Regions from separate parts of the Streptomyces sp. NPDC013457 genome, predicted to be linked through region 2. Evidence: predicted binding sites of a transcription regulator. Region 2 holds the regulator's gene; the other holds the start of a gene.
What was found. The regulator HspR, encoded in region 2, represses chaperone genes until heat shock. The targets are predictions, from matches to a motif close to TTGAGNNNNNNNNNCTCAA.

Region 1: lon (endopeptidase La) is a predicted target of HspR. The motif match lies at 7,677-7,695, and genes of this name have one in related genera.

Annotation. Positions count from the first base shown of each region.
Region 1 is NZ_JBICBL010000004.1:470,806-485,432, forward strand. It holds gene ACF1G2_RS13935 (nitrate- and nitrite sensing domain-containing protein) at 1-463, opposite strand, end outside; gene ACF1G2_RS13940 (hypothetical protein) at 849-1,631, shown strand; gene ACF1G2_RS13945 (MarR family transcriptional regulator) at 1,720-2,202, opposite strand; gene ACF1G2_RS13950 (lysozyme) at 2,414-3,235, shown strand; gene ACF1G2_RS13955 (lytic polysaccharide monooxygenase) at 3,471-4,334, shown strand; gene ACF1G2_RS13960 (DUF5701 family protein) at 4,363-4,956, opposite strand; gene lon (endopeptidase La) at 5,243-7,654, opposite strand; gene ACF1G2_RS13970 (DNA alkylation repair protein) at 7,905-8,555, shown strand; gene ACF1G2_RS13975 (RNA polymerase sigma factor) at 8,635-9,357, shown strand; gene ACF1G2_RS13980 (hypothetical protein) at 9,323-9,523, shown strand; gene ACF1G2_RS13985 (hypothetical protein) at 9,520-9,804, shown strand; gene ACF1G2_RS13990 (hypothetical protein) at 9,821-10,396, shown strand; partial or broken gene ACF1G2_RS13995 (TetR family transcriptional regulator C-terminal domain-containing protein) at 10,418-10,660, opposite strand; gene ACF1G2_RS14000 (hypothetical protein) at 10,741-10,884, shown strand; gene ACF1G2_RS14005 (spermidine synthase) at 11,150-11,815, shown strand; gene ACF1G2_RS14010 (response regulator transcription factor) at 11,875-12,612, shown strand; gene ACF1G2_RS14015 (ATP-binding protein) at 12,609-13,706, shown strand; gene ACF1G2_RS14020 (multifunctional oxoglutarate decarboxylase/oxoglutarate dehydrogenase thiamine pyrophosphate-binding subunit/dihydrolipoyllysine-residue succinyltransferase subunit) at 13,986-14,627, shown strand, end outside.
Region 2 is NZ_JBICBL010000014.1:209,016-223,642, forward strand. It holds gene ACF1G2_RS31765 (SRPBCC family protein) at 1-484, opposite strand, end outside; gene ACF1G2_RS31770 (polyamine aminopropyltransferase) at 561-2,249, opposite strand; gene ACF1G2_RS31775 (DUF2617 family protein) at 2,325-2,843, opposite strand; gene ACF1G2_RS31780 (pyridoxal phosphate-dependent aminotransferase) at 3,444-4,625, shown strand; gene ACF1G2_RS31785 (glycosyltransferase family 39 protein) at 4,831-6,021, shown strand; gene ACF1G2_RS31790 (YbjN domain-containing protein) at 6,055-6,591, opposite strand; gene ACF1G2_RS31795 (hypothetical protein) at 6,761-7,171, shown strand; gene clpB (ATP-dependent chaperone ClpB) at 7,197-9,782, opposite strand; gene ACF1G2_RS31805 (pyridoxamine 5'-phosphate oxidase family protein) at 9,903-10,316, shown strand; gene ACF1G2_RS31810 ((2Fe-2S)-binding protein) at 10,483-10,800, opposite strand; gene ACF1G2_RS31815 (hypothetical protein) at 10,797-10,988, opposite strand; gene ACF1G2_RS31820 (helix-turn-helix transcriptional regulator) at 11,117-12,097, shown strand; gene ACF1G2_RS31825 (hypothetical protein) at 12,100-12,573, shown strand; gene ACF1G2_RS31830 (heat shock protein transcriptional repressor HspR) at 12,680-13,132, opposite strand; gene dnaJ (molecular chaperone DnaJ) at 13,137-14,327, opposite strand; gene grpE (nucleotide exchange factor GrpE) at 14,358-14,627, opposite strand, start outside.

The DNA.
Region 1 (14,627 bases), on a different contig from region 2:
CGGTGGGCCGGATCTCGTCGATCTGGCGGTCGACGCGGGTGGAGCGGGCGCTGGTGACCTGCCGCTTCTCGTCGCTGTCGCCCTTCTGCTCGTCGCGGCCCGCGGCGATGTACGCGACGACCTCGTCGCGCTCGTCGGCGAGGGAGTGCGCGAGGGTGACGGCCTGGCGGTCGAGTTCGGCGAGGGTGACCAGGCTCTGGGAGTCGTTCAGTTCGCCGGAGGCGGTGAGGACCGCGGGGGCGCCGGCGGCGAGGACGGTGACGCCGACGAGGGCGACTCCGGCGACGAGGCGGTTGCGGACGCGCTTGGACCGGCCCGGCTTCGCCTGCGGGGGCACGGCGGCGGCACCCGTGCCCGGCTGTGCGGGGACGACGACAGGGCCCGTGGCGCCGCCCGTGCTCAGCGGGTCACCGGGGGCCTGGCTCCGGCTGCCGTTGTTGCTCCGAGGCCGCTTCTTCTGCACCGGTGCTCGCATTCTCGACTCGTCCGCCCATGAAGCAGAGGTGACGACCGGTCATGTGCTAGAGCGCCCCCACCCCTGGTACGGCTTCCGACCATTCCAGCGCTTCTGGGAAGGGGACGCGCATCGGCCGCTCCGCCACCCGAACGAGTGAACAACACTCCTGAGTTGGGGAACAACTTCCGGCCGCGCCGTCCGCGCGCCCGCGCGGGCTGCCGGTTGGATCTTCCGCCCGACCTTTGGCAGGATGCGCGCCCGCAGCTTGCCGGAGGTTCCGCTTCCGCCTCTCGGGCGGCCCTGGAGAGCCTGGTGCGAGGCCCGTTCGTCTCTATGGAGACGCCGTGAAGGTGCCGTGCGGGCACGGTCGGCCGGAGGCAGACTGGGGATCATGCGCACCGAAGCCGCAACCCTCCCCGGCCACCCCGAACGCCCCAACGAGGACTGGGCGGCCACGGCTCTTCCCGCGTACGGCGCGGGCGGGACGGTGGTGGTCCTCGACGGGGTGACACCGCCGGCGGGCGATGACGGTTGTGTGCACGACGTGCCGTGGTTCACCGCCCGCCTCGGCGGCGCGCTGACCGAACTGTCCGCTTCGCGGCATGACATGACGCTGAGCGGGATCCTCTCGGAGGCAATCCGGCGCACCGCGGACGCCCACCGCGACAGCTGTGACCTTTCTCACGTCCGCACGCCCCAGGCGACTGTGGCGATGGCGCGTTGGGACGCGGTGACCGTCGAGTACCTGGTGCTGTCGGACGCCGTGCTCCTCCTGGCGGCGCCGGACGGGTCCGTACGGGCGGTGCTCGACGACCGTCTCGACCGGATCCCGGACGCGGTCAGGCGTTCGCTGGAGGCGACGGACCGGCTGCGGAACCGCGAGGGCGGCTTCTTCACGGCCGCGGCGGACCCGTACGTGGCACGGCGGGCGGTCACCGGAACGGAGCCCCGTGCGGCCGTACGGGCACTGGCGGCGCTCACGGACGGGGCGGCGCGCTGGGTGGAGCTGTTCGGGCAGGGCGACTGGGCCGACTGCATGGGGGTGCTCGGCAAGGAGGGCGCGCACGGACTGCTGGCGCGCGTCCGGTCGCTGGAGGAGGGGAACGAGGCGGCGGGCCGACCCCTTCGCGGGAAGCTCCACGACGACGCGACGGCGGCGTACGCGGTTCTCTGAGGCGGCCCCGCCCGGCCCCGCCCGGACGCACCCGGACGCACCCGGCCCGGAGGCACCCGACCCGGACGCACCCGGCCCGGGCCGGGGCTCAGCCCTCGGCGCGGGTGTTCAGCTGGTGGAGCAGGCGCGCCAGTTCGGCGACCTCGCCGCGGTCCCAGTCGGCGAGCTTGCGGACGTACCGCCCGCGCCGCGCGTCCCGCACCCGCCGGAAGCGGAGCCGGCCCTCCTCGGTCAGCCGGACGAGCGAGGCGCGCCCGTCGGCGGGGTCGGGGTCGCGGGCGACGAGTCCGAGTTCTTCCAGGGCGCGCAGCTGGCGGCTCATGGTCGCCTTGCCGACGCCGAAGTAGCCCGCGAGTTCGGTGGCGCGCTGGGGCCCGGTGTCGTCGAGCCGTACGAAGAGGCCGTACGCGGAGGATTCGAGCTCGGGATGGACCTCGCGGGCCATCTCGCCGGACTGGGCGCGGGCGCGGCGCAGAAAGACCGCCAGTTCCCGTTCCAGGGCCAGGAATTCCTGGTCCACACCACTCCTCGCCGTGGGTTCGCCTTCACTCCCCGTACCGCTTCCGTGCACGTCAGCACCCCTCGCGCGCTTTCCGGTCGCTGAAAGTTTCTTTCGTCCGCGGTCATCGCCGCAGCTCCTTCAGTATTTCGCAGGCATAGACCAACGGCGGCACCCGGCCCCCCTTCCGCCGAACCGGTCTACGTGCGTAGCGTCATCGGTGACATGTCCACACCAGGACTGTCCCGGCACGCTCCCCCACCGAGCCTTTCGGAGGCACGCAATGCCCGTGCACAGATCCGGAAAGACCCTCGCCGGCGCCGCTCTCGCGGCCCTGGCCCTCCTCCTGCCCCTCACCCTCTCCGGCCCCGCGAACGCTGCCGACGCCGACGCCGTCCCCCCACGCGGCTCCGCCCACATGGGCATGGGTGTCGTCGAGCACGACGGCCGGAGCGGCACGCCCGGAACGCCCCGGGCGGCCCAGACCGAAGGCGTGGACGTCTCCAGCCACCAGGGGAACGTGGCCTGGTCGACGCTGTGGAACAGCGGGGTGAAGTGGGCTTACGTCAAGGCGACGGAAGGCACCTACTACAAGAACCCCTACTTCGCGCAGCAGTACAACGGTTCGTACAACGTGGGCATGATCCGCGGCGCGTACCACTTCGCCACCCCGGACACGACGACGGGCGCGGCGCAGGCGGACTACTTCGTCGACAACGGCGGCGGCTGGTCGAGGGACGGCAGGACCCTGCCGGGTGCGCTGGACATCGAGTGGAACCCGTACGGCGCGACCTGCTACGGCAAGTCGCAGTCGGCGATGGTCACATGGATCCGCGACTTCCTCAACCGCTACAAGGCGCGGACCGGTCGTGACGCGGTGATCTACACGGCGACGAGCTGGTGGACACAGTGCACGGGCAACTACGGCGGTTTCGGCGCGAGCAACCCGCTGTGGGTCGCGCGGTACGCGTCGACGGTCGGCACGCTGCCGGCCGGCTGGGCGTACTACACGATGTGGCAGTACACCTCGACCGGTCCGACGGTCGGCGACCACAACCGCTTCAACGGCGACCTCTCGCGGGTACAGGCGCTGGCGAACGGCTGAGCAGGCCTTCGCCCTCGTTCGGCGGTCCCCCGGGTGCGCGGCGGCGCGCCCGGGGGACCGCCTTCGCCTTTCCCCTCCGCCTCCCTGCACTCTCCCCGTCATTTTCGCTCCCCCTCTTGCCGATTGGTATGGACCAATGCGAGTCTCTGGGGCGACGCGTGCGGCTTTCAACTTCCGTACGCCACCCGCTCATTGCTCGTTCCGTCCTCCCCCACGCACGAGAGAGAGCCCCGACATGCCGTCCTCGTACCGCCGCACCGCCGCAGCCGTCACCCTGTCCGCGGCCGCGCTGATCCCCCTCACCCCGTCCACCGCGGGCGCGCACGGCGCCGTCTTCAACCCGGTGAGCCGGGTCGCGGCCTGTTACGCGGAGGGGCCCGAGTCCCCCGACTCACAGGTCTGCAAGGACCTCGTCGCCGACTCCGGCACGCAGCCGCTCTACGACTGGAACGAGGTGAACATCGCCAACGCGAACGGGCAGCACCAGGTGGTCATCCCCGACGGCAAGCTCTGCTCGGCCAACCGCGAGAAGTACCGCGCGCTGGACTGGGCCCGGACCGACTGGCCCGCGACGGCGGTCGGGGCGGGATCCTTCGACTTCAAGGTGCGGGTCACGGCGGCGCACTCGGGCACGATGACGGTCTACATCACCAAGCAGGGCTTCGACCCCACGAAGCCGCTGAAGTGGTCGGACCTGGACGCGACGCCCGTGGCCACCTACGCCACGCCGCGCACCTCGGCGGACGGCTACTACAACTTCACCGGCAACCTGCCCGCGCGCACGGGCCGCCACATCGTCTACAAGGTCTGGCAGCGCAACGACAGCCCGGAGGCGTTCTACAGCTGCTCGGACGTCACCTACGGCGGTGCGACGACGGTGGCGGGCTCGGCGCCGAGCGAGGCCGGGATCGCCGCGGGCGCCGACCGTTCGACGGTGAGCCACGCGGGCCACGGTGGCGACGAGCAGGCCCCGGCGCTCTCCGCCGAGGCCGCGCGCACCTCCCCGTCCCCGCTTCCCCTGGCCCTCGCCGGAGCGGGCGCCCTGGCGGCTTTCGCCGCGGGCAGCCTGCTCCTGACGCGGCGCCGGAACGTGTCGTGACGGTACGGCCGGATCGGCAGGCTCCTCGTCAGACGCTCCGGCCCGTGGTGGAGGCGAAGCCGAGCCAGGTGTGACGGTTGTTCCACCAACACCATCCGACCTTCGGGGCGTTGCGCCGCTCGCGGCCGTCCCGCCCGGTCCCGTTGCTGATCCAGATCGCCGGGGTGCGTGCGTCGAAGGCGCCGTTCGCCTTGCGGAGCCGGGAGCCGATGGTCATGAAGCAGAGGTTCCGCTCCAGGGCCGCCGGCTGCTGGATGACCCAGTGGATGCCCTCGCTGAGCAGCAGCGGGGTGCGGTCCTCGGCGGCGAGGGCGGGCAGCGCCTCGTCGGGGCTCCAGTTGGACATGCGGTCTCCGCGGTCGACGCCGGAGACGAGGTAGAGGGGAGCGTCCGGCAGCTCGACGGTGTCGAGCGGCGCGAAGTCGTCGACGTCGGGCATGTCGACGACGACGAAGCCGGGCTTGTCGTCACGGCGGAGCAGCGGCGCGAGGGCGGAGGCGGGCGCGCGGTCGGGGTGCACGGCGAGCAGGGCGTCCACCCGCCCGCCGCCGGCTCCCGTGGCGAAGGCACGCAGCTCGTCCGCCGGAATCCCGGCGAGCTCGTGCACCCCGAGCTCGATCAGCCGCTCCGCCTGGGCGGTGAGCGACGGGAGGGCTGTGAGCGACGGGAGGGTGTGCGGGGGCGACGGGAGGGTTTGCGGGTCGGGGCCGGTCGACGGCGTCTGGGTCAAGGCACTCCTCGGTCCGTGGTGCGAGTGGTCGGCAGAGCGTCAACGGAGCGCCCTCCCTCGATGTTCCCGCCCCGCGCGCCGCCGGGCACGGGAGAAGCGGGGCGCCCCGGTGAGGGGCGCCCCGCTTCTCGCAGCCGCCGGAACCGCGAGCGGCGCCGGCGGCTGCGACCGGAACCCCTTACGCGGCCGCGCTCACCGTCACCTCCGCGGGCGCGAGGGCGATCTCCAGGACCTGGCGGACGTCCGTCACCGGGTGAACCTCCAGCTTCTCCAGGATCTCGGCCGGGACGTCGTCCAGGTCCGCCTCGTTCCGCTTCGGGATCACGACCGTCGTGATGCCGGCCCGGTGGGCCGCGAGCAGCTTCTGCTTCACACCGCCGATCGGGAGGACGCGACCGGTCAGCGACACCTCACCGGTCATCGCCACATCCGTCCGGACCAGCCGGCCGGAGAGCAGCGACGCCAGCGCGGTCGTCATCGTGATGCCCGCGCTCGGGCCGTCCTTCGGCACCGCTCCCGCCGGGAAGTGGATGTGCACGCCCCGGTCCTTCAGGCCGATCACGGGCAGCTCCAGCTCCGCGCCGTGCGACCGCAGGAAGGAGAGCGCGATCTGCGCCGACTCCTTCATGACGTCGCCCAGCTGGCCCGTCAGGGTCAGCCCCGCAGCGCCCGTCTCAGGGTCGGCGAGCGACGCCTCCACGAAGAGGACGTCACCGCCCGCGCCCGTGACGGCCAGCCCGGTCGCCACGCCCGGCACCGCCGTGCGGCGCTCGGCCGGATCCTGGGCCGACTCCGGGATGTGGTGCGGACGCCCGATCAGCCCGCGCAGATCGTCGACGCCGACCGCGAACGGCAGCTCCCGGTCGCCCAGTTCGTGCTGCGCCGCGACCTTCCGCAGCAGCCTCGCGATGGACCGCTCCAGGTTCCGTACGCCCGCCTCACGGGTGTACTCGCCCGCCAGCTTCCGCAGCGACGCGTCCTCGAGGACCACCTCGCCCGGCTCCAGACCCGCGCGCTCCAGCTGCCGGGGCAGCAGGTGGTCGCGGGCGATGACGACCTTCTCGTCCTCCGTGTACCCGTCGAGGCGCACCAGCTCCATCCGGTCGAGCAGCGCCTCCGGGATGGCCTCCAGGACGTTCGCCGTCGCCAGGAAGACGACGTCGGAGAGGTCGAGTTCGACCTCCAGGTAGTGGTCGCGGAAGGTGTGGTTCTGCGCCGGGTCGAGGACTTCGAGGAGCGCGGCCGCGGGGTCGCCTCGATAGTCCGAGCCGACCTTGTCGATCTCGTCGAGCAGGACCACCGGGTTCATCGACCCGGCCTCCTTGACCGCCCGCACGATCCGGCCCGGCAGCGCGCCGACGTACGTACGGCGGTGGCCGCGGATCTCCGCCTCGTCCCGTACGCCGCCGAGCGCGACGCGGACGAACTTCCGCCCCATCGCGTGCGCGACGGACTCGCCCAGCGACGTCTTTCCGACACCGGGCGGGCCGACCAGGGCCAGGACGGCGCCGCCGCGACGGCCGCCGACGACCCCGAGCCCGCGCTCGGCGCGCCGCTTGCGGACCGCCAGGTACTCGGTGATCCGTTCCTTCACGTCGTCCAGGCCCGCGTGCTCGGCGTCGAGCACCGCCTTGGCGCCCTGGATGTCGTACTGGTCCTCGGTCCGTTCGTTCCACGGCAGTTCGAGGACGGTGTCGAGCCAGGTGCGGATCCAGGAGCCCTCCGGGGACTGGTCGCTGGACCGCTCCAGCTTCTCGACCTCCTTGAGGGCCGCCTCCCGTACGTTCTCGGGCAGGTCGGCGGCCTCGACGCGGGCCCGGTAGTCGTCGGACTCGTCGCCGTCCGTCTCACCGTTGAGGTCGCGCAGCTCCTTGCGTACGGCGTCGAGCTGGCGCCGCAGCAGGAACTCCCGCTGCTGCTTGTCGACGCCCTCCTGGACGTCCTTCGCGATGGACTCGGCCACGTCCTGCTCGGCCAGGTGCTCGCGGAGCAGGGCCGTCGCGAGCTTGAGGCGGGCGACCGGGTCGGCGGTCTCCAGGAGCTCGACCTTCTGCTCCAGGGTGAGGAACGGCGAGTAGCCGGAGTTGTCGGCGAGGGCGGACACGTCGTCGATCTGCTGGACACGGTCCACGACCTGCCAGGCGCCGCGCTTCTTCAGCCAGCTGGTGGCCAGCGCCTTGTACTCCTTGACCAGCTCGGTCACGGAGCCGGGCAGCGGGTCGGGGAGGGCCTCCTCGACGACGGTGCCCTCGACCCAGAGGGCGGCGCCGGGGCCCGTCGTACCGGCGCCGATCCTGACGCGGCCGCGGCCGCGGATGAGCGCGCCGGGGTCGCCGTCGGACAGCCGGCCGACCTGTTCGACGGTGCCGAGGACGCCGGTCCCCGCGTACGTCCCGTCTACCCGGGGCACGAGGAGCACCCTGGGCTTGCCCGCCCCGGAAGGGGCGGCGGCCTGGGCGGCCTCGACCGCCGCGCGTACGTCGTTGTCGGACAGGTCGAGCGGCACCACCATTCCCGGCAGCACGACCTCGTCGTCGAGCGGCAGCACAGGCAGAGTGAGCGGCGCGGACGCCATGGACTCGGAAGCCATGATCTCCCCTTCGGCAGTCAAGTTGAGCTATGTGGACTCAATGCACATGAGCCTTGGGTTGTTCCCCGAGCGGCGTTCGCTCTGAGCGATCGGGGCACGGCAGGACGTATCGGATTCGGCCGGCCGTAGGCTGGATTCCTTCGCGAGCGAGGACGAGGAGACCGAGGTGACCGAGGTGACGACCGGGACTGCCGGGGCTGCCGGGGCTGCCGGGGCTGCCGGGGCTGCCGGGGCGACGCTGGCGCGGGTCATGACCGACCTGGCCGGGCTCGAGGACCCGAAGATGCGCGCGGCGAACGAGAAGCGCGGTGACGATCACGGCGTGAACCTCACCCGGCTGCGCGCGCTCGCGAAGGAGCTCAGGACGCAGCAGGATCTCGCCCGCGACCTCTGGGCGACGGACGACACCGCCGCGAGGCTTCTGGCGCTGCTGATCTGCCGCCCGAAGGCGTTCGGGCGGGACGAGCTGGACACCATGGTGCGTGAGGCGCGGGCCCCCAAGGTGCACGACTGGCTCGTGAACTACGTGGTGAAGAAGAGCCCGCACGCCGAGGAGCTGCGCCTCGCCTGGTCGGCGGACCCGGACCCGGTGGTCGCGAGCGCCGGGTGGGCGCTGACCGCCGAGCGTGTGGTGAAGAAGCCCGCCGGCCTGGACCTCGACGGACTGCTCGACGTCGTCGAGGCGGAGATGAAGGACGCCCCCGACCGGCTGCAGTGGGCGATGAACGCCTGCCTGGCCCAGATCGGGATCCAGCACCCCGAGCATCGCGCCCGCGCGGTGGGCATCGGCGAGCGCCTGGAGGTCCTCAAGGACTACCCGACCGCCCCGAACTGCACCTCTCCCTTCGCCCCCACGTGGATCGCCGAGATGGTGCGCCGCCAGGAGGCCGGCCGGCCGTAAGGGGTGGGGCGGGGCGCCGGGCGCCGGTATCCCGCGCATCGGGAAAAACACGCGGAACTGCAACCTCCGTACCCTTCCCGTGCGTTCACCGGTCGTGACGACGAGTTATCCCGGGTGCGGGCAGTGCACCGAGGACCGGCCGGCGGTCGAGGACGACGCGTGCGACGGGCAACTCGTCCACGCCGTCGCCGACGGCGACAAGGACGCGCTGTCCCGGCTCTTCGCCCGGCACGCGGGCCCCCTCTTCGCCCATCTCCTCAACCGCGGCTTCCCCGCCCAGACCGTCGAGGACGCCGTCCAGGAGACCTTCCTGACCGTGTGGAAGAGCGCCTCCGGCTTCCACGAGGGCAGCGTCCCCGCCTGGCTGCGGCGAATAGCCCACTGCCGCGCGATCGACCTCGAACGGGCCGCCGGCCGCCAGCGGGCCCTCGCCGACAGGGCCCGGGAGCACACGCCCGCCTCCGCCGGAACCGCGCCCTCGGCGGAGGAGTGCCTGCTGGCCTCCTCGCCCCGTTACGCGGCCGTCGCGTACGCGCTCGCCGGGCTCCCGGCCCCGCAGCGCGAGGTCATCGAGCTGCGCTACCTCCAGCACTACAGCGTCCGCGAGACCGCCGAGCGCCTGGCCGTCCCCGAAGGCACGGTCAAGGCCCGCGCAGCCCGCGGCTGCGCCCGGCTGCGCGAGTGGCTCGTGGCCCAGGGCGAGGCGGAGGCGATGGACGGCGCCCGGGGGAACGGCGGGGGCCCGGGAACGGGTGGAGGAGGTGCCCATGACCTCGACCGGGTCCCCCGCCCCCGCCCGTGACGGGGCCACCACCCCGGCTCCGGACCGGGCCGCCGCCCCGGCTCCGGACCAGGTCCCGGCCTCCGCATTCGCCTCCACCTCCACCTCCACCCGGATCCTCGCCGTCGTCCCTCACCAGGCCTCCGGCCCCACTCCGCCCCCACCTCCGAAAGCGGCCCCCGCATGACCGAGTTCTCGCCCCCCGTCACCCCCGCGCCCGCCCCCGCGTCCACGTCCCTGCCCACACTCGCCCCCGCGCCCGCGCCCGCGGGGCATCGGCATCTGCCCGCGGACTGGGTGGAGGCGTACGCCCGCGGGGAGCTCTCCACCGACGTCCTCGGCCACGCCGAGGCCCATCTCGAACGGTGCAGAGCGTGCGCGGACGCCGTCGACCTGGCGGTACGGAGCGGGCCGTACGGTCCCCGCCTCGATGCCGCGCTCGCGGCCCTGGTCAACCGGGTCGGGTGAGGGCAGGATCGTGTCCATGACGTTCAAGGGCGGTAACGCGAGGCTCTGGGCCGCGTCGGCGGCGCTGGTTCCGGTACTGGCGCTGACCGGCTGCGGCGACCAGGGCACCCCGCCGGGGCCCGCCGCGCCCCGGGAGGGAAGCCCGGCATCCGCATCGGTACCGACTCCGGACCGGACCGGCGACGTCTCCGTCCCGCCGGTCCCGACCGCGACGGACGGGACCGTGCACAACGACCACGAGCCCGGTCCGCGCGAGGTCCTCGTCGAGGTGAACGTCAACGGCGGGCTCGCCGGCGTCCGCAACCAGCTGGTCGTCCACTACGACGGCAGCTACACCACCCGCTCCGGGACGGAGGAGCCGCGCGCGGGCCGTATGACCGCCGCCGAAGTGGCCGAGCTGCGCGCGGCGCTGGAGGACCCGGCGTACGCCAAGGTCCCCGCCCGGCCGACGGGCGCGACCGTCCAGGACGGTTTCCGGTACGTCTTCACGTACCGGTACCGCGTCGTCGTCGCGGCGGACGGCGAGCGTCCTCCCGCCCTGCAACGCGTCTTCGAGGCCCTGCCCGACGGCGGCCCCCCGACCGGCCCCTGACGGCCCTCACGCCCGGACCCCTCACCGGGCGCCCGGGAGCCCCTCCCCCGTCGCCGAGATCCCCCTCAACTGGCGGTCCAGGTACTCCCGTACGCGCCCCGGCATGTCCATCGCCCCGGGATCCAGCGCCCACTGGAGCTGCAGACCGTCCATGACGGCGAGCTGCTCCTGCGCGACGGTCCGGCAGTCGACGCCCTCCCGCAGCTCCCCGCGCCGCACCGCCGCCTCCATCAGGTCGACGGTGTGGCGCAGCACGCGCGCGTACCGCTCCTTGAAGTAGGCGTGCCGAACGGGCGGCGGCGCTGATCGCCGACTACGGGGCGGGCGACGACGCCCTGCTCGACGTGGCGTTCGGCCGGGCGACGGCGGAGGGGCGGCTCCCCTTCGAGCTGCCGCGCTCGATGGCGGCGGTGGAAGCGGCCCGCCCCGACGTCCCGAACGACACGGCGGACCCGGTCTTCGCCCATGGCCACGGCCTGTCGATCTGAGACCGGATCCAACGGACCGGATCCAACAGATCGGATCCGGCCTCGCAGATCCGAGATCGCTGGATCCAATAGATCGGATCCACGATCCGATATCCAGGATCCGATCCCCTTCGACCGCGGGGTTCCTGACGACCCCGCACCCGGTCCGGGGCCGGCCCGTGGGGTCCCGGCCCCGGACCGCTCTCTTCCGGTTGTCCCGGCCACCGGCATCCCGCAAGGATGGACGGCCACGACGACCCCGAGAGCCCGATCGGAGCGAGTACCCATGTCCCAGCCCGTCACCCTCGACCGCCGCGAGGGACCGTACGGCGAGGTCGTGCTGCGCCGGCGCGACGAGCACTTCGAGATCATCGCCAACGGCACCTTCCTGATGGACACCTCCGACGGCCGCTCGGAGCGGCTGCTGATCGACGCGGCGATGGACGCGCTCGGCGGCCGGCCCGGCACCTCCGTGCTGATCGGCGGGCTCGGCGTCGGCTTCTCCCTCGCACACGCCGCCGCCGACCCCCGCTGGGCCAGGATCGTGGTCGTCGAGCGCGAGCAGGCGATCATCGACTGGCACCACGAGGGACCGCTGGCCGCGATCTCCGGAGCGGCTCTGGCCGATCCGCGCAACGTGATCCTTCACACGGACCTGGTCGAGCACCTCCACACCTCCCCGGACCACTACGACGCCCTCTGCCTGGACATCGACAACGGACCCGACTGGACGGTGACCGAGGACAACCAAAGCCTTTACTCCGCCGAGGGGTTGGAGGCCTGCGCACGGCGCCTGAACCCGGGCGGAATCCTCGCCGTGTGGTCCGCCCGGCCGTCCGCCGATTTCGAAGAGTCATTGCGGAATGCCGGATTCAGCGGGGTACGGACGGAAGAGATCCCGGTTGCCCGGGGCGTCCCTGACGTGGTGCACCTCGCCGTAAGGCCTGCGTAGCCGGGACGCTCCCCGTGCCTCTAGGCTGCTGGCCGACACCAGCGATGCGAGGCGGGGCAATGGAGCAGACACACACCACTCATCACGGTGCGGCGGCCACTCCGGGTGCGCAGCGACGAGTGCTGGTCGTCGAGGACGACACGACGATCGTGGAAGCGATCTCCGCGCGGCTGCGCGCGGAGGGCTTCCTCGTCCAGACGGCGACCGACGGCCCGGCGGCCGTGGACGCTGCCGAGGCCTGGCAGCCCGACCTGATGGTCCTCGACGTGATGCTGCCCGGCTTCGACGGCCTGGAGGTCTGCCGCCGGGTCCAGGCGCAGCGTCCGGTCCCGGTCCTGATGCTGACCGCGCGGGACGACGAGACGGACATGCTGGTGGGGCTCGGCGTCGGCGCCGACGACTACATGACCAAGCCGTTCTCGATGCGCGAGCTGGCCGCGCGGGTCCACGTCCTGCTGCGCCGGGTGGAGCGCGCCGCTCTGGCGGCCGTGACCCCGCGGAGCGGGATCCTGCGCCTCGGCGAGCTGGAGATCGACCACGCGCAGCGCCGGGTCAGGGTCCGCAACGACGACGTGCATCTGACGCCGACCGAGTTCGACCTGCTGGTCTGCCTGGCGAACACCCCGCGCGCGGTCCTCTCCCGCGAGCAGCTGCTCGCCGAGGTCTGGGACTGGGCGGACGCCTCCGGTACGCGCACGGTCGACAGCCACATCAAGGCGCTGCGCCGGAAGATCGGGGCCGAGCGGATCCGTACGGTCCACGGCGTCGGTTACGCACTGGAGACGCCGGCGTCATGAGACGCCGGGGGCAGCGCCCCGAGCGCCGGAGCAGGCGCCGGATCGTGATCTCGATCAAGACCAAGCTGGGCACGCTGGTCGTCGGGGCGGTCCTGCTGACCTCCGGGCTCGCGCTGGTGGCGATCCGGACCTCGACGGAGTTCCGCTACATCACGATCTTCGCGATGATCGCGACGCTGTTGATCACCCAGTTCGTGGCGCAGTCCCTGACGGCGCCGCTGGACGAGATGAACACGGTGGCCGGGTCGATCTCACGCGGCGACTTCAGCCGGCGCGTGCGCGGCGCGGACCGCCGTGACGAGCTGGGCGACCTCGCCTCGACGATCAACCGCATGGCGGACGACCTGGAGGCGGTCGACCTGAACCGCAAGGAGCTGGTCGCCAACGTCTCGCACGAGCTGCGCACCCCCATCGCCGCCCTCCGCGCCGTCCTGGAGAACGTCGTCGACGGCGTCTCCGAGGCCGACCCGGAGACGATGCGGACGGCTCTGAAGCAGACCGAACGGCTCGGCCGGCTGGTCGAGACGCTGCTCGACCTGTCACGTCTTGACAACGGTGTCGTCACGCTCAAGGCACGGCGTTTTGAAGTCTGGCCGTACCTCTCCGGCGTGCTCCGCGAAGCCAACCTCGCCGCCTCCCAGCGCGGTCTGTCCTCGACGTCGGGGCTGCACAACCGTACGGACGTCCATCTGCACCTGGACGTCTCACCGCCCGAGCTGACCGCGCACGCGGACGCCGAGCGGCTGCACCAGGTGATGGCGAACCTGATCGACAACGCGGTGAAGCACTCCCCTCCGCACGGCCGGGTGACCGTACGTGCGCGACGCGGGTCGTGGCCGGACTCGCTGGCCCTGGAGGTCGAGGACGAGGGCCCGGGCATCCCGGAGTCGCTCCGCCACACGGTCTTCGAGCGGTTCAACCGGGGGCAGGTGCCGGCGCAGTCCGGCAAGGGCAGCGACGGCGGTACGGGTCTGGGGCTCGCGATCGCCCGCTGGGCGGTGGATCTGCACGGCGGCGAGATCGGCGTGGCCGAATCGTCACGGGGCTGCCGGATCCAGGTCACTCTTCCGGGAAGCATTCCGGCGCGCGATTGACGTAGGGTCGAACCGGAAGCACATGTTCTGCGTGTACATGAACAGGACACGATCAGGACGTGGTCAGGGATGCGTGCCTCACGGGCCGCAACCCGGGTCTCCTGTACCCACGGGAGGCAGAACCACGCTTGTTTCCCGCCATTCCCTGCCCCGAAACACCGCGTCAAGTGTGACTTGCGCGACGTTGGAGCTGCCCGGCCTGCACCTGTCGGTCAGGGAGGCGTAGCCTTTATTTCCGCTGTCCATCACCTTGTGAAGCGGAAGAGGGCGGTTACCGCCGTGTCGTCTCAGTCCCCCAGTACCCCGAGTACCTCCACCGGCCAAGACGGGCAGGGTCAGAACCCTGCGACCGCCTTCGGCGCCAATGAGTGGCTCGTCGACGAGATCTATCAGCAGTACCTCCAGGACCCGAATTCGGTCGATCGCGCCTGGTGGGACTTCTTCGCCGACTACAAGCCCGGTGCGACGGAGACTCCGGCCGCCGCGCCGCAGGTGAGCCCCGCACAGGCCGCACCTGCCGCGCCCGCCGCTCCGGCGCCCGCCCAGGCTCCCGCCAAGGCCGTCCCGGCCCCGGCCGCCGCTGCCCCGGCCGCTGCCGCCCCGGCGCCCGCCAAGCCCGCCGCGGCGGCTCCGGCGAAGCCCGCCGCCGCCGCTCCGGCGCCCGCGAAGGCCGCGCCCGCCGCGAGCACCGGCTCCACCGGAGCGGCTGGCGCCGCGCGCCCTGCCGCCGAGGCGCCCGCCGGCCCCGAGCTGATCACGCTGCGCGGCCCCGCCGCCGCCGTCGCGAAGAACATGAACGCCTCGCTGGAGGTGCCGACGGCCACGTCCGTCCGCGCCGTCCCGGTGAAGCTGCTCTTCGACAACCGGATCGTGATCAACAACCACCTGAAGCGCGCCCGGGGCGGGAAGATCTCCTTCACG
Region 2 (14,627 bases):
CCTTCGCCGCCCCGCCGTTCAGCGCCCGGCCGTTCACCGCCCGGCCGTTCTCCGCGCCGCCCTGCTGCGCGGCCGCGGCCAGGCTCTCCACGAACTTGCCGATCAGCCGCTGGGCCGCCGCCTCCCGGGCCTCCTCGGAGAGGTCGGAGAGCCGGCCCGCGCCCTTCACGGCGCCGGTGAAGGCGAGCGTCGTGCCGCCGGCCGCCGGGATGATCGCGATCGTCAGCGCGAGCTGCACCGAGCCCTTGCCTCGGACCTCGGTGCCCTGGCCCTCGACGGCGACGCCATCGCCCCGTTCGGTCAGCCGCAGCGCGCCCCGGTAGGTGATCGTGTTGCCGCCGGCCCGGATCTTCAGGCGCCCTGCGAGCGGGCCCACCTCCGCGTCCTGCTGGAGACCGGGGACGCAGCGCGCCACCCGTGCGGGGTCCGTCAGGGTCGCGCGGAGGACCTCGGCCGGTACCGGAACGAACACCTCATGCTCCATGGAAGCCGAGCCTACTCAGACCGGGCGTCGTCGTCGCCTGTTTGTCCCGGGTCCGCGGCGGCGGACCCTCACGAGGTCAGCCGCCGTACCGCGGGTGGACCAGTGTCGAGGGCGGCGGCGGGGCGCCCCGGTCGTCCCGGGTCCGCTCGGCCGCCCGTGCTCCCGTCACCAGGGCGCCGGCCGTCAGCGACCGGAGCCGGGGCGCGTCGGCGGCGAGGCGCAGCTCGGGTGGGTAGGTGCCCGCGGCCGCGAGCAGAAAGCCCCAGTCGCCCGTCCCCGTCGCCGTGCCCTCCGAGCGGTCGGCACGGTCGGGACCGGCGGCGAGGTGCGCCCCGCGGCCGTGCGCGCTGTAGGCCCGGGTGGCGAAGCCGGCCGCGCGCAGGGTGGAGTCCACCGTCCAGAAGGTGTGGGGGCGGGCGGATGCCGATCCGGCGTGCACGACGAGTCGCCCCTCGTCGGCGAGGACCCGGGCGGTGAGTCCGTAGAACTCCTCGGAGTAGAGCTTCGTCCCGGCCGAGATCCCGGGATCGGGCAGGTCCGAGATCACCACGTCGTACCGCTCGCGCGGGCCCTCGTGAGCCCCTCCGGGGCCGGTCGTCGCCGTCTCGCGCAGCCATCGGAACGCGTCCTCGGAGGCGACCCGGACGCGCGGGTCGCGCAGGGCGTTCTGGTTGAGCGCGGCCAGTTCGGGGTGGCTCCGGGCGAGCCGTACGACTCCGGGGTCCTCCTCGACGACGGTGACCGCGCGGACTCCGGGATAGCGCAGCACCTCGCGGGCGGCGAGACCGTCGCCGCCGCCGATGATCAGTACGCGCGCGTGCGGCCCGTTCATCGCGGGGTGCACGAGCGACTCGTGGTACCGGGAGCCGTCCTCGCCCCCGGCCCGCAGCCGGCCGTCGACGAAGAGGTCGGGCGCGCTGCCCCGCTCCCCCGTGACGACCACCTCCTGGAGCTCGGTCTGTACGGCGACACGCACGCTGTCTCCGTACACCGCACGGCGCGCGGCCCGTTCGAAGTCGTCCACGAGGACGGCGGCGGTGGCGAGGACGGCGAGGACGGCGAGGTTCATGCCGATCAGCAGGGCCCTGGAGCGGGCGGTCAGGTCGCGCCGGAACAGCCACAGCACCAGCCCGCCGCCCGCCACCGCGTTCACCCCTCCGGTGACGAGCGCGCCGGTGACCTGGCCGAGCCAGGGCAGCAGCAGAAAGGGAAAGGCGAGCCCGCCGACGAGCGCGCCGACGTAGTCCGCGGCGAACAGGTCGGCGACCGTCCCGGCCGGATCGGCGGCCTTGTCCTTCTCCCGTACGCCGGGGGAACGCGCCGACTCCGCCCGCTGGATCAGCGACATGAGCAGCGGGATCTCCGCCCCGATGAGGACCCCGATGGCCAGCGAGAACGCCACCAGGACGTACCGCGCCTCGCCCAGCCAGGCGAACGCCGCGTACAGCACGAGGGCCGAGCAGCCTCCGATCAGCGCCAGTCCGCCCTCGACGAGCCCGAAGCCGACGGCGGCGCGGCAGCGCAGCCGCTTGGCGAGCAGCGAGCCGACGCCCATCGCGAAGACCATCACGGACAGCACGACGGAGGCGTGGGTGACGGAGTCGCCGATCAAGTACGAGGCGAGGGCGACCAGTTCCAGCTCGTAGACGAGACCGCAGGCGGCGCAGACGAAGACGACGACGAGGACCGGAAACCGAACCGCTCTCGGCCGCACGGGCAGCCGCGTCACCCTCTTGGGTGGCATGGTCAGGGGCGGATCGATCATGTTCGTAACGCTACGTCACACATCTGTCGCCGCTTGTCACCCACACGAGTGCACATGGAGCTTCCGGGCGGCGCGTTACAGCGGGGCGGGCATACGAACGCCGATCCGCGTCCGGGTGACCACCAACTGCCCTTCCTGTGGGTACGCGTGCCAGGTGCGCCACCGCACCTGGCCCTCGTGGCGCTGGGCCAGCATCGCGGTGAAGGCGTGCGGGGAGCCGGGAAACGTCCCCGCGAGGCCGTTGGGATGGTCGGCGACGAGTGCGAGCAACTCCTGGGCACGGCCCGCGAAGGAGCCGTGCGAGAGCTTCTCGACGCGGGCGGCGAATTCGTACTCCCAGCCGCCGATGCGCTTGGAGACGCCCAGCGGCAGCGGCGTACTGCTGCCGGCCATACAGGCGACGGTCTCCGAGCAGTTGTGCTGCTCTTCCTCCAGGAGCACCTGATGGGAGGCGCCGAGCAGCCGCAACTGCAGCTTTGCGCCCGCCAGTTCGAGGTCGAGCACGGCGAGGGCGGGCAGCGGCTCGCGCCCGAGGGCCCAGGCCAGATCGGCCGCACGCGTATCGGTGTAGGAGGTCTTCAGGGTCGTGAGCATGGGTCGGCTCCGCAAACACGGTTTGACGGGTGGGCCGGGGGCGCCCCGGAGAAGGGTCCAACGGGAGTGGGGGATCGCCGGCTCGGGTCCACACACGGTCCGAGGGCTGTCTCTATCAAGTGCGAGGGAATCATGGACTTCGAGCGACTCGCAGCGTTTTTACCCAACTTGCCGTGGTTTCCATCCCCTTCGGGGACCCCACAGTTCAATTGTTCAATCGGATTCGACGAACGGCTCCAACACGAAGGTGCCCGGCGGATGTTGGAGCGGCCGGGCACCTGGGTGAACATGAGGGCGACTGCCCCGTGTCAGTCGCCCCCGCCGCCACCCCCGCAGCCGCCTCCGCCGCCGCAGGACGAACCGCCCCCGCAGCCGCCTCCGCCGCCGTCCGACCAGCCGCCACCGCGCCGCGACCGGCCGCCACCGCGCCGCGACCGGCCGCCGATGGATGAGGCGATACCTGCCACCACGAACAGAATGACGACTCCGATGAACAGAGCTTCCATGAGTGACACCCCCGTAGGTCTTGTGTGACAGGGGGATGCCCCCCGCGCCCGCGGCCCAAAGCGCACTTGAGGAAGTCCAGAGCTTCACCGCAGGATGACGGGCATGACACGACCGCTGCTCAACCGCCGGCTCGCCGAGTTCGGGACGACGATCTTCGCCGAGATGTCCGCGCTCGCCGTCCGGACCGGGGCGATCAACCTCGGACAGGGCTTCCCCGACACCGACGGCCCCGAGGAGATCCGGGAGGCCGCGGTCCGGGCGCTGCGCGACGGGCGCGGCAACCAGTACCCGCCCGGCACCGGTGTGCCCGAGCTGCGCACCGCCGTAGCCGAGCACCAGCTGAAGCGGTACGGCCTCGCCTACGACCCCGACCGGGAGGTCCTCGTCACGGCGGGCGCGACCGAGGCGATCGCCGCCGCGCTGCTCGCACTCGTCGAGCCCGGCGACGAGGTGATCGCCCTGGAGCCGTACTACGACTCGTACGCCGCGTGCATCGCGATGGCGGGCGGCACGCGCGTCCCCGTCACCCTCCGGCCGCACGAGGGCGCCTACCGGCTGGACCTGGACGAGCTGCGGGCCGCCGTCACCGACCGGACCCGGCTGATCCTGCTCAACACCCCGCACAACCCGACCGGCACCGTCCTCACCCGCGCCGAGCTGACCGCGATCGCCGAGCTCGCCGTCGCCCGCGATCTGCTCGTCGTCACCGACGAGGTGTACGAGCACCTGGTCTTCGACGACGCCGAGCACCTGCCGATCGCGAGCCTCCCGGGGATGCGGGAGCGCACGGTCACCATCGGCTCCGCCGGCAAGACCTTCTCCTTCACCGGCTGGAAGGTCGGCTGGATCACGGCGAGCCCGGAGCTCACCTCCGCCGTCCGGTCCGCCAAGCAGTTCCTCACGTACGTGGCGTCCGGCCCGTTCCAGTACGCCGTCGCGGAGGCGCTGCGCCTGCCGGACACGTACTTCGACACCCTGCGCGCCGACCTGCGCGCCAAGCGCGACCTGCTGAGCGACGGCCTGGCGCAGGCGGGGTTCGAGGTCTACCGCCCGGCCGGGACCTACTTCGTCACCACCGACATCCGCCCTCTCGGCGAGACCGACGGCTTCGCCTTCTGCCGTTCCCTGCCGGAGCGGGCGGGCGTGGTGGCGATCCCCAACGCCGTCTTCTACGACCACCGCGCGGAGGGCGAGCCCTTCGTCCGGTTCGCGTTCTGCAAGCGCGTCGACGTCCTGGAGGAGGCGGTCTCCCGCCTGAAGGGCCTCGCGGGCTGACGGCGGGGCGCCGTTCGGCGCCGGTGGGGCCCGCCGGGGCGGACCCCGGGCATCGGCCCGCCCCGGCGGCGGGGATTTTTCACCCGGTGGGCCCCGCGCTCGCGCGCGCTTCCTCCGTGCCACGCCGATGGTCGGGTAGACCGATTTGTCGGGCTGATCCCGGATCGCGGGGCGCTCTCGATTCCCGTGCGCACGGAGGTGCACCCTGTCCGCCGAGACACTCGACCGCCGGGCCACGACCGCCGGCGCCCGGAGCGTCCCCCGTTGGCGGGCCTCGCTGTACCGGGCCGCCCCCGCGCTCGGCCTGTTCGCCGCGGCCCGGCTGACCGGGATGCTGGTGCTCGCGGCCTGGGCCTGGCACATCGGGCGTTCACCGCGGGCGCTGCTCGCCACGTCCTGGGACTCGGACTGGTACACCCGGATCGCCGCGCACGGCTACGGCCACACGCTCCACTGGCCCGACGGCGTCGTCCAGTCCGACCTGGCGTTCTTCCCGCTCTACCCCGCCCTGGTACGCGCGGTCACCACGGTCCTGCCCGTCGAGGGCGGCACGGCGGGGCTGCTCCTGTCCTGGCTCTCGGCCGGAGTCGCGGCGTGGGGGATCTACCTGATCGGCGAGCGGCTCCACGGACGGCCCACCGCCGTCCTGCTCGTACTGCTCTGGGGCCTGCTGCCGCACTCGATCGTGCTCTCGATGGCGTACACCGAGCCGCTGATGACGGCCCTGGCCGCCTGGTCGCTGTACGCGCTCCTCACCGGCCGCTGGCTGTGGGCCGGCTCGCTGGCCGCGCTGGCCGGCCTGTCCCGCCCCAACGGCGTCGCCATCGCGGCCGCGGTCCTGGTCGCGGCGGGGTGCGCGCTGTGGCGCGGGCGCGGGAGCGGAGACGGCCGGGGCGATCCACGGGTGTGGGCGGGTGCCGTGCTGGCACCGGTCGGCTGGCTCTCGTACCTGCTCTGGGTGGGTGCTCGGCGCGGGGATCTGCTCGGCGGCTACTTCGCCGTCCAGGACGGCTGGACCTCCCGCTTCGACCTCGGGCGCGGCGCGCTGCGCTTCGTCCTGGAGATGCTGCGGGGGCCGACGCAGTTCGGCTTCGCGATGGCGCTGCTGATCACGGGCGCGGGGGTGCTGCTCTTCGCGCTGCTCGCGCTGGTGGAGCGGCCACCGCTGCCGGTCCTGGTCTACACGGCGGTGCTCGTGGTCATCACGGTCGGCGGCTCCGGCTTCTTCGAGTCCAAGCCGCGCTTCCTGCTGCCCGCGTTCCCGCTGCTCCTCCCGCTGGCGCGGGCACTGACGAAAGCCCGGCCGAGGGCCGCGATCGTGGTGATCGCCGCGCTGGCCGGGCTGTCGTTCAGCTTCGGTGCGTACGCGTTGACGCTCGCACGCATGGCCCTCTGAGGGGACGGGGGCCGATGCCGGCCCCGTGGCGGCTCAGGCCTCGTCGCCGTCGGAGGACTTGTCCTCCGGGGATTCCAGGCCGAACTGCTCGACGAGCCACTTGTCGAACTCGATGGAGGCGCGGACCCAGCTGACGGTGGAGGACACGAAGTGCTCCAGCGCGACGCCGGTGCCGATCAGCATCTGCGCCTCACCGATGAGGCGGAGGGTGGCGGAGCCGTCCTCCTCCTCGTGCAGGTGGGTGTAGACCTTGGGCCACAGGGTGCGGCGGTTCCAGTCGTCGATCGCGTCGAGAACCTTGGCGCGGTCGTCGGCCGAGTGCGGGCGGTCGTAGAACGTCCGCACCGAGAAGACACGCTGGTCCTCCTCGCCGCGGAACATGAAGTACGTCCGGAACTCCTCCCACGGCGCCGCGAGGTCACCCTCGTCGTCGACGACGTACTTCAGCTCCATCTGGTCCAGGAGCTGCTTGACCAGATCCTGGTCGGGGACGACGGGGCCCGCCGGTCCTGCTGCCTGAGGCTGGGGCTGGCCCCCGAAATTCGGAATCGAGGACGGGTCGATGCTCACCGTGAATATCCCTTCGTACGGTTGACGCCATCCTCCCCCATGCCGGGCGGTACGGCGCAAGCCCCGGCTCCCGCGATCCGCTGCGGGCTGACAAGATCTGGTTCCTATGGGGGAAAAAGTGAGGCCGCTGGGGGAAAAAGTGAGGCCGCGCGCGTCGACGTGGGTCTGGGTGTCAGTGCTGGTGTCGATCTTCTGCGGGGGCCCGGTCGCCTTGCTGGCCTGGGGAGCGATGGCCTTCGACGAGTCCACCGAGGCGAAGCCGGTCGACTGCGCGGACGCCATGGAATGGGCACAGGCGACCTTGCCCAAGAGCGCCGCGGAGCCCCGGTGCACCCAGGCGAGCTGGCTGGACACCCAGGTCACGGCCGACTTCCGGATGCCTCGCCGCGAAGCCGCGCAGTGGCTCGCCGGGACCTACCCGGGCACGGAACCCGACAAGCCCCAGTTCTGCGACCACGACCTCTGCCTGAATGTGCAGTACGACGGTGAGGCCGAGCCCGGCGGCCCGGTCGCGGTCGACGTGACCGTGACGTACGAGGGCGAGTCCGCCCTCGTACATCTGCTGGCCTTCGACACCTGACCGCGGCCTGGTCACCGCGCCCCGCCTACTGCGCCGCGCCCACGATCAGCCCGTCCTCGAAGCGGTCCACCCGGACCGTGTCGCCGTCGCGGACCTCGCCCGCGAGGATCTCCTTGGCGAGCCGGTCGCCGATCGCCGTCTGGATCAGACGGCGCAGCGGCCGGGCGCCGTACGCCGGGTCCATGCCCTCGTCGGCCAGCCAGGCCAGTGCCGCCGGCGTGACGTCCAGCGTGAGCCGGCGCTCGGCGAGCCGCTTGGCGAGCCGGTCGATCTGGAGCTGAGCGATCCGCCCCAGCTCGGTCTTGTCGAGGGCCGAGAAGACCACCAGGTCGTCGAGCCGGTTGAGGAACTCCGGCTTGAAGGAGGTCCGCACCACCTCCAGGACCCGCTGCTTCTTCTCGTCCTCCCCGGTCAGTGGGTCCACCAGGTACTGGCTGCCCAGGTTGGAGGTGAGGATCAGGATGGTGTTGCGGAAGTCGACCGTCCGCCCCTGGCCGTCGGTGAGCCGGCCGTCGTCGAGGACCTGGAGCAGGATGTCGAAGACCTCCGGGTGCGCCTTCTCCACCTCGTCGAGCAGCACCACGCTGTACGGCCGGCGGCGCACCGCCTCCGTGAGCTGGCCGCCCTCCTCGTAGCCGACGTAGCCGGGAGGCGCGCCGACGAGCCGGGCGACGGAGTGCTTCTCGCCGTACTCCGACATGTCGACGCGGACCATGGCCCGCTCGTCGTCGAAGAGGAAGTCGGCGAGCGCCTTCGCCAGCTCGGTCTTGCCGACGCCGGTCGGGCCGAGGAAGAGGAAGGAGCCGGTGGGACGGTCGGGGTCGGCGATCCCGGCGCGCGTACGGCGCACGGCGTCGGAGACGGCCCGTACGGCCTCGGTCTGGCCGATGAGCCGCCTGCCGAGCTCGTCCTCCATGCGCAGCAGCTTCTGCGTCTCGCCCTCCAGGAGGCGGCCGGCGGGGATGCCGGTCCAGGAGCCGACCACGTCCGCGATGTCGTCGGGGCCGACCTCCTCCTTCACCATCGTGTCCTTGGCGACCTCCTGCTCGGCCTCCGAGGCCTCCTCCAGCTCGCGCTCCAGCGTCGGGATCTCGCCGTACAGCAGCTTGGAGGCGGTGTCGAAGTCGCCGTCGCGCTGGGCACGCTCGGCGCGGCCGCGCAACTCGTCGAGCTGCTCCTTGAGCTCACCGACGCGGTTGAGGGACTGCTTCTCCTTCTCCCAGCGGGCGGTCAGCCCGCGCAGCTCCTCCTCGCGGTCGGCGAGGTCGCGACGGAGCTTCTCCAGGCGCTGCCGGCTGGCGTCGTCGGTCTCGTTCTTGAGCGCGAGCTCCTCCATGCGCAGCCGGTCCACGGACCGCTGGAGCTCGTCGATCTCGACAGGCGAGGAGTCGATCTCCATCCGGAGCCGGGAGGCCGCCTCGTCGACGAGGTCGATGGCCTTGTCGGGGAGGAAGCGGGAGGTGATGTACCGGTCGGAGAGGGTGGCCGCGGCCACGAGCGCGGAGTCGGCGATCTGGACCTTGTGGTGGGCCTCGTACCGGCCCTTGAGTCCGCGCAGGATCGCGATGGTGTCCTCGACGCTCGGCTCGGCGACCAGGACCTGCTGGAAGCGGCGCTCCAGCGCGGGGTCCTTCTCGATCCGCTCGCGGTACTCGTCGAGGGTCGTCGCGCCGACCATGCGCAGCTCGCCGCGGGCCAGCATCGGCTTCAGCATGTTGCCGGCGTCCATGGCCGAATCGCCCCCGGCGCCCGCGCCGACGACGGTGTGCAGCTCGTCGATGAAGGTGATGATCTGGCCGTCGCTGGCCTTGATCTCGGAGAGGACGGTCTTCAGGCGCTCCTCGAACTCGCCGCGGTACTTGGCTCCCGCGACCATCGCGCCGAGGTCGAGCGAGACCAGCCGCTTGTCGCGGAGGGACTCGGGGACGTCGCCCTTCACGATCCGCTGCGCGAGGCCCTCGACGACGGCGGTCTTGCCGACGCCGGGCTCGCCGATGAGGACCGGGTTGTTCTTGGTGCGGCGGGAGAGCACCTGGACGACGCGGCGGATCTCCTGGTCGCGCCCGATGACGGGGTCCAGCTTCCCCTCGCGCGCGGCGGCCGTGAAGTCCGTGCCGAACTTCTCCAGCGCCTTGTACTGACCCTCCGGGTCGGGTGTGGTCACCCGGCGTCCTCCCCTGCTCTTCTCGAACGCGTCCAGCAGCTTCCCGGCGCCGGCCCCCTGCTGGGCCAGCACCTCGCCCGCCTGTCCGCCCTTCGCCGCGATCCCGATGAGCAGGTGCTCGGTCGAGAGGTACTCGTCCCCGAGCTCCTTGGCCTGCCTGGCGGCCTCGGCGATCACGGCGAGCAGCTCACGGTCGGGCTGCGGCGGCGCGACCGTGGAGCCGGTCACGCTGGGCTCGGCGGCGAGCAGCCGCTCCGCTCCGGACCGTACAGCGGCCTGGTCCGCCTCGACGGCGGCGAGCAGGTCGACGATGTTCTCGTTGTCCTGACCGGCCAGAAGCGCGAGCAGCAGATGCGCAGGGGTCAGGTCGGGGTGTCCCGCGGACACGGCGCGGCCGGTGGCCGCGTTGATCGCGTCCCGGCTCCTGTTGGTCAGTTCGGCGTCCACGTGCGCTGTCTCCTCCTCGACGTCGGCTCCACACGGTCCATGACTGGTCCAGCGTACACAAAGTTGAGTCTATTCCGCTCAAGGTGTCGCGCGGGCCCGTGCCACGGGTAGGTTCCGGGCATGGCGACTGACCCGAGGAACCCCGACGACGCGTATCTCAGCTTCTGGCGCGAGTACCACATGTCCACCCTGACGACCCCGCGCGCGGACGGCACGCCGCACGTGGTGGCGGTGGGGGTGACCTACGACCCCGAGGGCGGCGAGAACGGCATCGCCCGGGTCATCACCAACAAGCACAGCCGCAAGGTCGCCAACGTCCTGGCGGCGGGCGCGGAGGGCGCGCGCGTGGCGGTCTGCCAGGTGGACAAGGGGCGCTGGGCGACGCTGGAGGGCGTGGCGCGCATCCGTACGGAGCCGGACGTCGTCGCCGACGCGGTCGACCGGTACGCGACGCGCTACGGCCGGGTCCCGGCGCCCAACCCCGACCGGGTCGTCATCGAGATCGCGCTGACCCGGGCCATGGGCCGGGCCTGACCCGGTGAGGTGCCGGGCGGCGCGGTTACGGGGTGGTGGGTCACGGGGTGGGGCACGGGGTGGGGGGTCACGGGCACAGCACAACGGCGCCATCGCGTTTCAGGTCCGCGATGGCGCCGCTGTGTGGGGGAAGCACCTGAGCGATCTACAACGACGGGGGAACCGCTCAGGCACTGCGGGGGGTGGCGGTGATGGTCTCGGACTCGACGAGCTGGTGGTCACGCTGGTCGAGATTGACGAAGATCATGCCGTACCGGATGGCACAGCGGACGGGCTGAGGGGCGCCACGGGGCTTCCGGAGACATCGGTAGGCGCGAATATCCTCATCGTCCCCGCGCGTGATGATGATCGGCTCACCGAAGAGGGTGACCATCAACGAATCGCCACCGTGCGGCACGGCTGTGACGAGGTCGATGAAATGCCACCCGGAGCGGTAAGCGGCCGCCATCTCACGCCGGAATCGAGGATCTTCGGGAACCGTCATGCCCGCACGGACTCCCAACCAGGGTCGGAGTCGGCCGGCGCTGCGCCCCAGCCAGGGTCGCCCGCCTTGGCGACGACCTGCTGCGGAGCGAGGCCCCAGCCCGGATCATCGGTGACTGCCACCGCGCCGACCGCGGCAGCAGCTATGAACGCGACACCAACTACGGTGCGTATGAGCTTCTTGGCCATGACCGAGCAACCTCACTTGGTGTGTATCTCCTGCTCCCCCGCAGGCACGACGATGGCTCACTCCTCACGTTTCCACCACTGGCTCAATGCATCATGTTCCTGTATCGGAAAAGCCTGGGGGTGTACATATGCGAATAGAACCGGATAAAACGGGGCATCCTCATACGCACGCCGAGCTGTGCGAAGCGGGCACACGGGTCTATAAAGAGGCCCTGCGTACGGGACGTATCGCCCGGTCGGACATCGAATCGACGCCCTGCCTGATGGACCTCGACCTCCTTCGGCCCGACCCCGACGACGTCCAGTGGCTCCGGCCGGTTCCCCCCTCGGCCGCGCTGGCCCGACTGCTGCTCCCGATCGAGAAGGAGATCCAGGAGCGTAGACGTCTCAGCATCGAACTCTCCGACGCGTTCGAGCCATTCATGTCGGTCAGCGTCCAGGACCCCACGACGACCCACGCGATCACCGTCCTGGAGGGCCTCACGAGGATCAACACCTCCCTGGACCGCGTGGTGGCCGAATGCTCCTCCGAGCTGCTGACCGTGCAGCCCGGCAGCGGCCGCAGCGCCCACACCTTCGGCGAGGCCCTGCGCCGCGTCAGACCGCTCCTCGGCCGCGGCATCCGGATGCGGACGCTCTATCAGCACACCGCCCGGCACCAGCCGATCACCCTGGCCTACCTCGAACGCATCGGCCCCGAGGTCGAGGTCCGCACGCTCGAGGAGATCATCGACCGGCTCATCATCGTGGACCGCAAGGTCGCCTTCGTCCCCGCCAGCCGGGACCGCCAGGTCGCCCTGGAACTGCGCCACACCGGCCTCGTCGAGTACCTCGTCGGCGTCTTCGAGCAGTTCTGGCTCCAGGCCATCCCCCTGGACAACCCCGTCACCTACGAGCCGCCGCTGGACGGCATCAGCGGCATCCAGCGCTCCATCGCCAAACTCCTCGTCGAGGGCCACGTCGACGAGGCCATCGCCCGCCGGCTCGGCATGAACGTCCGGACCTGCCGCGCCCACATCGCCAAGCTCGCCTCCGCCCTCGGCAGCGGCAGCCGGGCGCAGCTCGGCTACCTCATCGCCCAGTCCGGAATCCTGGAGCAGGAACACTGACCGTGTACGTACAGATCGACCTGGACGGCCCCGCGGGGACGCTGCGCGTCTCCGGGTACGAGATGCCCACCGTGGAGCTTCTGCGGGCGCCGGGCGACGAGCCCGACCCGCTCATCCCCATCGGCACCCGCGCCGCCGGCCGGCTCACCCTCACCGTCGACGGCGCGCCCGCGCGCATCCGGCCCGGCCGCGGGCGGCTCCTGCGGCGCTCGTACCGGGTCGACGCCGTGTTCTCCGGCATCCGCTACCGGCTCGTGCCCTGCTCCTACGTGGAGAGCCGGCTGCTCCGCGACGGACGCCCCCTGGGCACCCTGGAGTCCTCCGGGGACGGCAAGGTGGACGCCGAGTGGGCGACCGGCACCGGACCCGAGCCGCTGGACCGGGCCGTCGGCACCGCGCTCGCCGCCGCCTTCGGCACGGGCGCGGCGCCCTGGTGGGACACGGCGACGAACATCGTGGCCGAACTCATCCCGTAGCGCGTACGACAAGGCCCCCTCCGCGGGAAGCGGAGGGGGCCTCGTCGGTCGTACGGAGCGTTCCGGCCGGGCTGCTCGGGATCTCCCCGGAGCGCTGCCCGGAGCTCTACTCGGGGCGCTTGGGGCGCCACACGACCAGCGCGCTCGCCTGCTGGACGTCCGTGTAAGGCACCAGGTCGCGCCGGTACGAGGCGTGCACCTGCGCCTCGCGCTGGCGCATCGCCGACGCCGCGCCCTCGACGGCCGCCGACAGCTCGGCGACCCGCTGCTGCAGCGCCGCGACCTGGTTCTCCAGCTCGATGATGCGCTTGATGCCCGCCAGGTTGATGCCCTCGTCCTGCGACAACGCCTGTACCGTACGGAGCAGTTCGATGTCACGGGCCGAGTAGCGCCGCCCCCGGCCCGCCGTGCGGTCCGGCGAGACCAGACCGAGGCGGTCGTACTGACGCAGCGTCTGCGGGTGCAGACCCGACAGCTGGGCCGCCACCGAGATGACGTACACCGGCGTCTCGTCGGTCAGTTCGTACGGATTACGGCTGCGTCCCGGTCTGCTGTCCATCGGGTCATGCTCCCTTCGCGGCCTGGAACAGCTCTGCCCTGGGGTCCTCGCCCGCCGTCGCCTCACGGTAGGTCTCAAGGGCCTCACGGGCCTTGTCGTCGAGCTCCTTGGGCACCGCGACCTCCACCGTCACCAGCAGGTCGCCGCGCGTGCCGTCCTTGCGGACCGCGCCCTTGCCGCGGGCGCGCATCGTCCGGCCGTTGGGGGTGCCGGCCGGAAGCTTCAGCGTCACCGCAGGGCCGCCCAGCGTCGGCACCTTGATGTCGCCGCCGAGCGCCGCCTCGTCGAAGGTGACGGGGACGGTGACGGTCAGGTTGTCGTCCCTGCGGCCGAAGACCGGGTGGGCGTCGACGTGCACGACCACGTACAGGTCACCGCTCTGGCCGCCGCGCTCGCCCGGAGCGCCCTTGCCGCGCAGCCGGATCCGCTGCCCGTCGGCGACACCGGCGGGGATGCGGACCTGCATGGTGCGGGAGGACTTGGCCCGCCCGCTGCCCTTGCAGACGTCGCAGGGCGTCTCGGCGATCAGGCCGCGCCCCTTGCAGTCCACGCACGGGTCGGTGAGCGAGAACGAGCCGCTGCCGCCGCGCGAGACCTGGCCGGTGCCGACGCAGGTCGGGCACACCCGGGGCGTGCCGTTCTTGTCGCCGGTGCCCGAACAGGCCTTGCAGGGCGCCTGGGAGGACATCCGCAGGGGCACCGTCGCGCCGTCCACGGCCTCGGTGAAGCTGAGCGTCACCTCGGACTCGATGTCCTGGCCGCGGCGCGGCTGCGTACGCGTGCCCGCGCCGCCGCCCGCGCCCCGGTTGAACAGTCCGCCGAAGACGTCGCCGAGACCGCCGCCGAAGCCGCCGGCCCCGCCGCCCGCGCCGCCGGGGCCCTGGGCGCCACCGAAGAGGTCGCCCAGGTCGAAGTTGAAGTTGCCGCCGCCCGGGCCTCCGGAACGGAACCCTCCGTTGCCGAAGAGCGCGCGGGCGTCGTCGTACTCCTTGCGCTTCTTGGGATCGCCGAGGACGTCGTTCGCCTCGGAGATCTCCTTGAAGCGCGCCTCGGCGCTGGTGTCGCCCTTGTTGGCGTCCGGGTGGTTCTCGCGGGCGAGCTTCCGGTACGCCTTCTTGATCTCGGCGTCGGTGGCGTCCTTGGGGACGCCGAGAACCTTGTAGTAGTCCTTCTCGACGAAGTCCTTCGTGCTCATCGACGTCCCTCCTCTCGGACGATCTTCGCGCTAGCCCTCCTCGGGGCCACCGCTCTCCTCGTCTGCCGACTTCTCTTCCTTCGTGGCCGGCGTCGCCCCGGGCTGGGGCTCGGCCACCGCCACGCGCGCGGGCCGGATGGTCCGCTCGCCGATCCGGTACCCAGGCTGCAGGATCGCCACGCAGGTCGTCTCGGTGACGTCCGGTGCGTAACTGTGCATCAGGGCCTCGTGGATCGTCGGGTCGAAGGGCTCGCCCTCCTTGCCGAACTGCTGCAGCCCCATCTTGGCGGCCACCGTCTC